Regions from separate parts of the Microbacterium sp. NPDC064584 genome, predicted to be linked through region 1. Evidence: predicted binding sites of a transcription regulator. Region 1 holds the regulator's gene; the other holds the start of a gene.
What was found. Region 1 encodes LexA, which represses DNA repair genes until DNA is damaged. Its sites were predicted from a motif close to TCGAACANNTGTTCGA; they were not measured.
Positions count from the first base shown of each region.

Region 2: a site for LexA is predicted at 1,233-1,248, ahead of AB0P18_RS15485 (DUF222 domain-containing protein). Genes of this name have one in related genera too.

Region 1 is NZ_JBFBMZ010000005.1:39,597-43,007, reverse strand. Features, by position in the region: gene AB0P18_RS08995 (histidinol-phosphate transaminase) at 1-518, opposite strand, end outside; gene AB0P18_RS08990 (LysM peptidoglycan-binding domain-containing protein) at 569-946, opposite strand; gene lexA (transcriptional repressor LexA) at 1,207-1,887, shown strand; gene AB0P18_RS08980 (hypothetical protein) at 1,975-3,384, shown strand.
Region 2 is NZ_JBFBMZ010000012.1:59,166-62,576, reverse strand. Features, by position in the region: gene AB0P18_RS15485 (DUF222 domain-containing protein) at 1-1,199, opposite strand, end outside; gene AB0P18_RS15480 (endonuclease/exonuclease/phosphatase family protein) at 1,451-2,143, shown strand; gene AB0P18_RS15475 (glycosyltransferase) at 2,661-3,411, opposite strand, start outside.

The sequences.
Region 1 (3,411 bases):
CCGGTCGGGTTGTTCGGCGAGCAGAGGAAGACGACATCCGGTGCCGCCTCCTCGACCTGCCTCGTCGCGTCGTCGACCTCGACGGAGAAGTCCGGGCCGCGCGTGCCGGCGATCCATTCCGCACCGGTCGCGCGGGTCAGAAGCGGATACATCGAATACGTCGGCGCGAAGCCGAACGCGGTGCGGCCCGGCCCGCCGAACGCCTGCAGCACGTGCTGCAGGACTTCGTTCGAGCCGTTCGCCGCCCAGATCTGCTCGCGCGTGACCCCGTAGCCGAGATACTCCGCGAAGCCCTCGCGCAGCGCCGTGAACTCCCGATCGGGATAGCGGTTCACGTCCCGGAGAGCGAGCGCGACGGCATCCAGGATGTCGTCGGCCACATCCTGCGGCACGGGGTGGGTGTTCTCGTTCACGTTGAGGGCGACGGGCAGCGCGGCCTGGGGGGCGCCGTATGGCGTCATCCCTCGGAGGTGGTCGCGCAGGGGAAGGTCATCGAGGCGGATGCTCACCTCTCCCATGGTAGAGCCGCCGCGACGCCCGGTCCGCGTGAAGAGGCGACCGCCGGCACTCAGGGTGCGGTGTCGTACTCGCTCGGGATCGCGAGCTGCTGCCCGGCTGACACCGTCACGCCGTCGAGCGCGTTCAGGCGCACGATCGCGTCGACCACATCGCGCGGGTCCGCACCCGGCGCGACCTGCTCGGCGATGGACCACAGCGACTGCCCTGCCGTCACCGTGACGGTCGTGAACGACTCCGCCGGCGCGCCGGCGTCGCGCGAGGCCAGAGCGCTGCCGCCGCTGACGACCGCAAGACTCAGGGCGATCACGGCCGGCAGCGCTGCGATCGACGCCAGCACCCGTCGCCCGCGGGCCGTCAGACGCAGCCGCGTGGCACGGTGCCCCGCGATGTCGCCGTAGGACCGGGTCGGAATGCTGATGGCGGTCATGTCGTCCTCCTGGATGAAGAGAAGAGATTCGCACCCCCGCCTCGGCCGGGAGGCCGGGATGCGAAGCTCTCTTCCGAAGCTATCTTCGATGTTCTACGATGTCAACCGGTATTCGACGTCTCTGATGTTCGAACGCGACACGCGGACGTGATGCCCGGACACCGGAGCCGAACCGGATACGGTTTCGATGGGAACACCCCACCACGGACCTCCGACATTCGAAGACGATGCCCGGATCGGGAGAGACAGGAGCGGGACAGATGAGCGACGCGAGCGGACGCGACAAGCCCCAGACGCGACGGCGCAAGAGCCTCAGCGACAAGCAGCTCGCGATCCTGGAAGTCATCCAGCGGTCGATCGCGCGGCACGGCTACCCGCCGAGCATGCGCGAGATCGGTGACGCCGTCGGGTTGAAGTCGCTCTCCAGCGTGACGCACCAGCTCAACCAGCTCGAACTCAGCGGATACCTCCGCCGCGACGCCGGCAAGACGCGTGCGATGGAGGTGCTGATCGATCTCCCCGGCATGTCCACCGAGAACCCGGCGGACACGGCTCCGAGCGTGGGCGACGCCGCGATGGTGCCGCTGGTCGGACGCATCGCCGCGGGTACGCCCATCACGGCCGAGCAGCAGGTCGAGGAGATCTTCCCTCTCCCCCGTCAGCTCGTCGGCAAGGGCGACCTGTTCATGCTGAAGGTGCAGGGCGAGTCGATGATCGACGCGGCGATCTGCGACGGCGACTGGGTCGTCGTGCGTCAGCAGCAGACGGCGCAGAACGGCGACATCGTGGCGGCGATGCTCGACGAAGAAGCGACGGTCAAGACGTTCCGTCAGCGCGACGGGCACACGTGGCTCCTGCCCCGCAACTCGGCGTTCGAGCCGATTCTCGGCGACGACGCGGTCGTGCTCGGCAAGGTCGTGGCGGTCCTGCGCGCCGTCTGAGCCGCCGGCGCGATTATCACCCGTTCCGGGTGGGATGCCGCGCGGCCGTTTGCGCCAGGATGAGGTCATCCGCACCGAGGAGGCCCCATGTCCGCCATGACCGACGACGATCTGCGCGCCGAACTGGACGCGCTGCGCGCCGAGAACGCGGCGCTCCGCGCGCGGGACACGGACGCCGTCGCGCCGGAGCCCCGCACCGCACGCTGGCGCGCCTTCGTCTCCGCGCTGTGCATCGTGATCGCGACGATCCTCGTCCCCACCTCCATCGTCGCCGCCTGGGCGCGGGTGCAGCTCGTGGAGGAGGACGCGTTCGTCAGCACACTCGCGCCGCTCGTCGACGATCCCGCCGTGCAGGGACTCATCATCGACGAGACGATGACCGCGATCACCGATCAGGTCGACTTCGACCAGCTCACCGCGAACGTTTTCGACGGCATCGCCGACCTCGGCCTCCCGCCGCGCGCCGTGCAGGCCCTCGGGCTCCTCCAGGCTCCCGCGGCGGACGGCCTTGAGAGCCTGGTCGATCAGACCGTGACGAGGGTGGTGCAGTCCGACGCGTTCTCGGACGTCTGGGCCACCGCCACGCGCGCGGCGCACCGCGCCCTCACGACGGCGGCGACATCGGACGGCGGCGGACTGGTCGTGAGGACCCCGGACGGCGTCGGCATCCAACTCGGGGCCATCGTCGATCGCGTGAAGGCGAACCTCGTCGACCGCGGCGTCGGCATCGCGCAGCTGATCCCGTCGGTGGACAAGGTCGTCATCGTCGGCGAAGGGGACAATCTGGCCGCGATCCGGACCGGCTACGCCCTCACCGCGGCCCTGGGATGGTGGCTGCCCGTCCTCACCCTCGGCCTCTTCGGTCTCGGCATCCTCTTCGCCCGGCGACGGAGCGTCGCGATCCTCGGGTCGGGCATCGGCTTCGCGATCGGCGCGGCAACGCTCGTCGCCGGCCTGTCGGTCGGGACGGTGGTGGTGAGCACCGTCGCGGGCGATCTGGATCTGTCGCCGGCGGCGCTGGACGCGATCTACCAGCGCATGGTCGGGGCGATGCAGCAGACGGCCCTCGTGGGCGTGCTGCTGGGCGTGCTGATCGCACTGGTGGGCTGGCTCATGGGCCGTTCGAAGCCCGCGCGCAGCGTCCGCTCGACCGCGGAGGCGCTCAACGGGTCCGCCCGCCGGCAGTTGGCGGCGCGGGGCCTGGACACCGGGGCCTTCGGAGCGTGGCTCGGCCGCTACCGGGTTCTCGTGCGCACGATCATCGCCGTCCTCGCCGTGCTGTGGCTGTTCGCGCTGCGTCCGCTCACGGTCGGCGACATCCTCCTCGTCGTGGTCGTCGCACTCGTGGTCGGCTGGACGCTCGAACTTCTGCAGCGGCGGGACGACGCGGTCGTTCCCGCTGCCGCGGACGACTTGTCCCCCGCATCTGACACCGTCGGCCCTGCGGACGTGACCGACACGACGGTCGTGACCGACGGCCCGACCACGGCACGGTGATCGAACCGGTCGTCGTCAGCTCACACG
Region 2 (3,411 bases), on a different contig from region 1:
CTTTCGCAGAGACAGACGCCGTTGGCGAGGTCGGTGAGTCCGGCATCCCGGGCCCACCAGCGGATGTGATGGACCTTGACCTGTCCGGGTGGGACGCCGCACATCGCGCATCCGCCGTCGCGTTCGAGGAGGGCGAGGCGCTGGTTGCGGGAGAAGAGCCGTCGGGTGCGGCCCCAGTCGAGGATCTGCCCGTTGCCGTCGAGGACGCAGGAGATGATCTCGCCGGCGGCGGCCATCCGGCGGGCGGTGGCGACCGAGATCGGGGCGGTGATGCCGTCGATCGTGGCGAACCCGGTGTCGTTGACCAGGTTCTCGTGGTCGATACGCACCACCACAGTGGCGCCCTGCAGCGGGAGGTCGGTGCGGTCGCACCCGAGCGCGTGCTCGCACAGTCGCACGAGCGCGTCGGCCTGCATCTGCACGACGGAGCGGCGGGGGACGTCGGGGTCGGCGGTCCCGTCCCGCGCGGCATCCCGCGTCGCCCGCATCTCGGCCGACACCATCGCTTCGATCGCGACCTTCAGCGGCGCGCCGTGCTCCGGAGTGAGTCGGCCGGCGAACTCGAACATGCCGTCGACCTCACGCATCGTGAGCTGCTCGGCGCCGCGTTTCTCGTCTTCGCGGATCGCGACCCCGTCCGGGTCGAGCCACGCCTCGGCACGGACGAGCACTCGGGCGAGCTGGTCCATCGAGAGGCCGGGCGCTTGCTCGACGAGCGTCTTCTCGGCGACCTCGATCGCCTCCAGCCCGGCGCGGAACGCCACGCGGTCGAGAAGTGCCACGATCGCGGCAGCCGCTCGTTCGGTGATCGTCGCGCGGGCCATCGCCTCGGCGACGTGCGGGTGCCGGGCGGGTGCGCGTTCGCCCGACAGCAGCTGCCGCGGAGCGATCGCCTCGCCCACCTTGACCAGGCGGGCGGCGTCACCGGTGGACCCGCCGCTCGTCGCCGCGATCAGCGCTGTCGGATTGCGGAACCCCTGGGTCTTCGCCAGGCTCTCGGGACCCAGCTCAGGGCGTGAACGACGAGCGATCTCGGCGGCGAACCGGGCCTGATCGGCGGCGAGCATGCGCTGCATGCGGCAATACCGCTCGTTCGCGGCGACGAGATCGGCATCCGTCAGCGTCTCGACCTCGTCGTCCGGCCAGATCGCGCGCACGGCCTCGACCTCCGCGGGGAGGAGATCGAGGGTCCTGCTCATGAGAACAGACTAGGAAGGGCCTCCGACATTCCGTCGAAGATTCGTACGAGTTATCCACAGGCCCGATCATCCGCACGGACGCCCCGCTCGGCGCCACGGTGACGGCGCCACATCCCTGCAATGGCCCTACGAAACCTCAGGCGCTAACGCAGAACGGTGTCGCCAACGTGCCAACCGGACCCTGGGAGGTTGACAAGGGATCCGGCGAAAGACACCCGGGCGAAACCCGGCGGTCCTAGGCTGGGGTCGCTATGAAGGTCATCTCGTACAACCTGCGCAAGCACCGCGCCGTCGGAGAGCTGAGCGCCCTGGTCGACCGGCACGCCCCCGATGTGCTCTGTCTGCAAGAGCTCGACACGACCGACATGCCGGCATCCATCGGCGATCTGCGTCTGGCCGACGCGACCTCCCGCAACCGGCTCGGACTCGCGGTCTACTACCGCGAGAACACGTTCCGCCTCGAAGAGGTGCGGGCGCTCGCGCTGAAGAAGTCGATGCACGACCGGGTGCTCAAGCCCGCTGAAGAGCGGATGCTGGGAGTCAGACTCCACGACATCGACGCGAACCGCGCGCTCATCGTGGCCTCGTTCCACGCCGCTCCGCTGACCGCGCTGAATTCGCTGCGACGGCACCAGATCCGGACCGCTCTCACCGAGCTGCAGCGACTGGGCGAGGGGTTGCCGGTGCTCATGGTCGGGGACTACAACTATCCGGTCTTCAAGGAGAACCTGAGCCAGAAGGTCCGCGAGCACGGTTACGAGCTCAACCTCAGCGATGCGCGGACGTACACGCGGTACCGGTTCTTCCGCGGGCACTACGACTTCGCGACGTCGGTGGGGCTGCAGATCGACAAGGTGCGCACGCTGCCGCAGGGCCGCAGCGATCACCTGCCGATCCTGGTGACCGCGACGGTCTCGGCGCCGGCGAAGGCTCGCGCGGCCTGACGTCCGTCTCGCTGGATCGCGGGGCCGGATGCCGCGCTTCGCGCCCCGTGAGTGCGGGTTCGCCGTGCACAGCGGACGAACGAGACCGGGGAAAGCGTCAGGCGCCGCTCGGTGGACGGTTTTCGCTGAATCTCCAAGCGGATGTCGCGCTTCGCGCCCACTGAACCGGTGAGTCTTCGCGCGGGAGTACCGACACGTGGGCTCGGTCGGCGTGAGCGCGCACGTGCGGGGTGCCGGCATCCATCGTCGCGAACTCCGCCGAGGTGGTGCACTTTGCGCCGAGGTGGTGCACTTTGCGCCGAGGTGGTGCACTTCCCGCCGAGATGGCCCCACCATCTCGGCGGGGAACCCACCATCTCGGCGGGGAACCCACCATCTCGCCGGGGAACCCACCATCTCGGCAGGGAACCCACCATCTCGGCGGGAAACCCACCATCTCGGTGCACAAACCACCAGCTCGGCGAAAGAACAACCACCTCGGCGGAGGGCCAGGGTCCGAAACCCCCGGCCGCGCGGGCTAAGCCCCGGCGCCGACCCAGTCCTGCAGCTCGGCGATGAACCGGGAGCGCGAGAACATGTGGGTGCGCGGGCGGAACTGCGCGGGATCCAGTGAGATCGCCTGGTGGAGGATCTCGTCCCAGTCGTTCCAGCGATCGATCTCGCACGTCACGCCGCCGCCGACGGCTTCGACGGTCTCAGGGACGCCGCCGACCGAGTTCGCGATGATCGGGGTTCCGCAGGCCATCGCCTCGACGGGCATGATGCCGAAGTCCTCCACGGCCGGGAAGACGTACGCGGTCGCGTGGGCGTACAGTGCGCGCAGCATCGCGTCGGAGGGCGCCAGGATGAACGTCACCTCACCGCCGGAGGCGGCGGCGGCGGAGCGGAGCGCGACGTGGCTGGGTCCGGTCCCGGCGATCACGACGGGCACCTTGACCTGCGCGCCGATCTGGATGACCCGGTCGAGGCGCTTGTAGTCGACCATCCGCGACGCGCCGAGCAGGAACGTCGAGGGCAGCGCGTCGAGCTGGCGCTGCTCGTCGTCGGTGAGATCGCGGCGCCAGTCGGTGGTGGCGACCATCGTCTCGGTGTCGACGGGCGGGTACATGACCCGCGACTCCTGCTCCCAGGCGCGGGCGACGCGCTCGCCGGTGAACTTGCTGTTCACGGCGATCGAGGTGGCTTCGGCGGCGCGGCGGCGGTCGATCGGCTTCAGCACGGCGCTCGCGGCGCGCGCCCAGCCGGAGGCGCCGCGGTTGTCGCGCTCG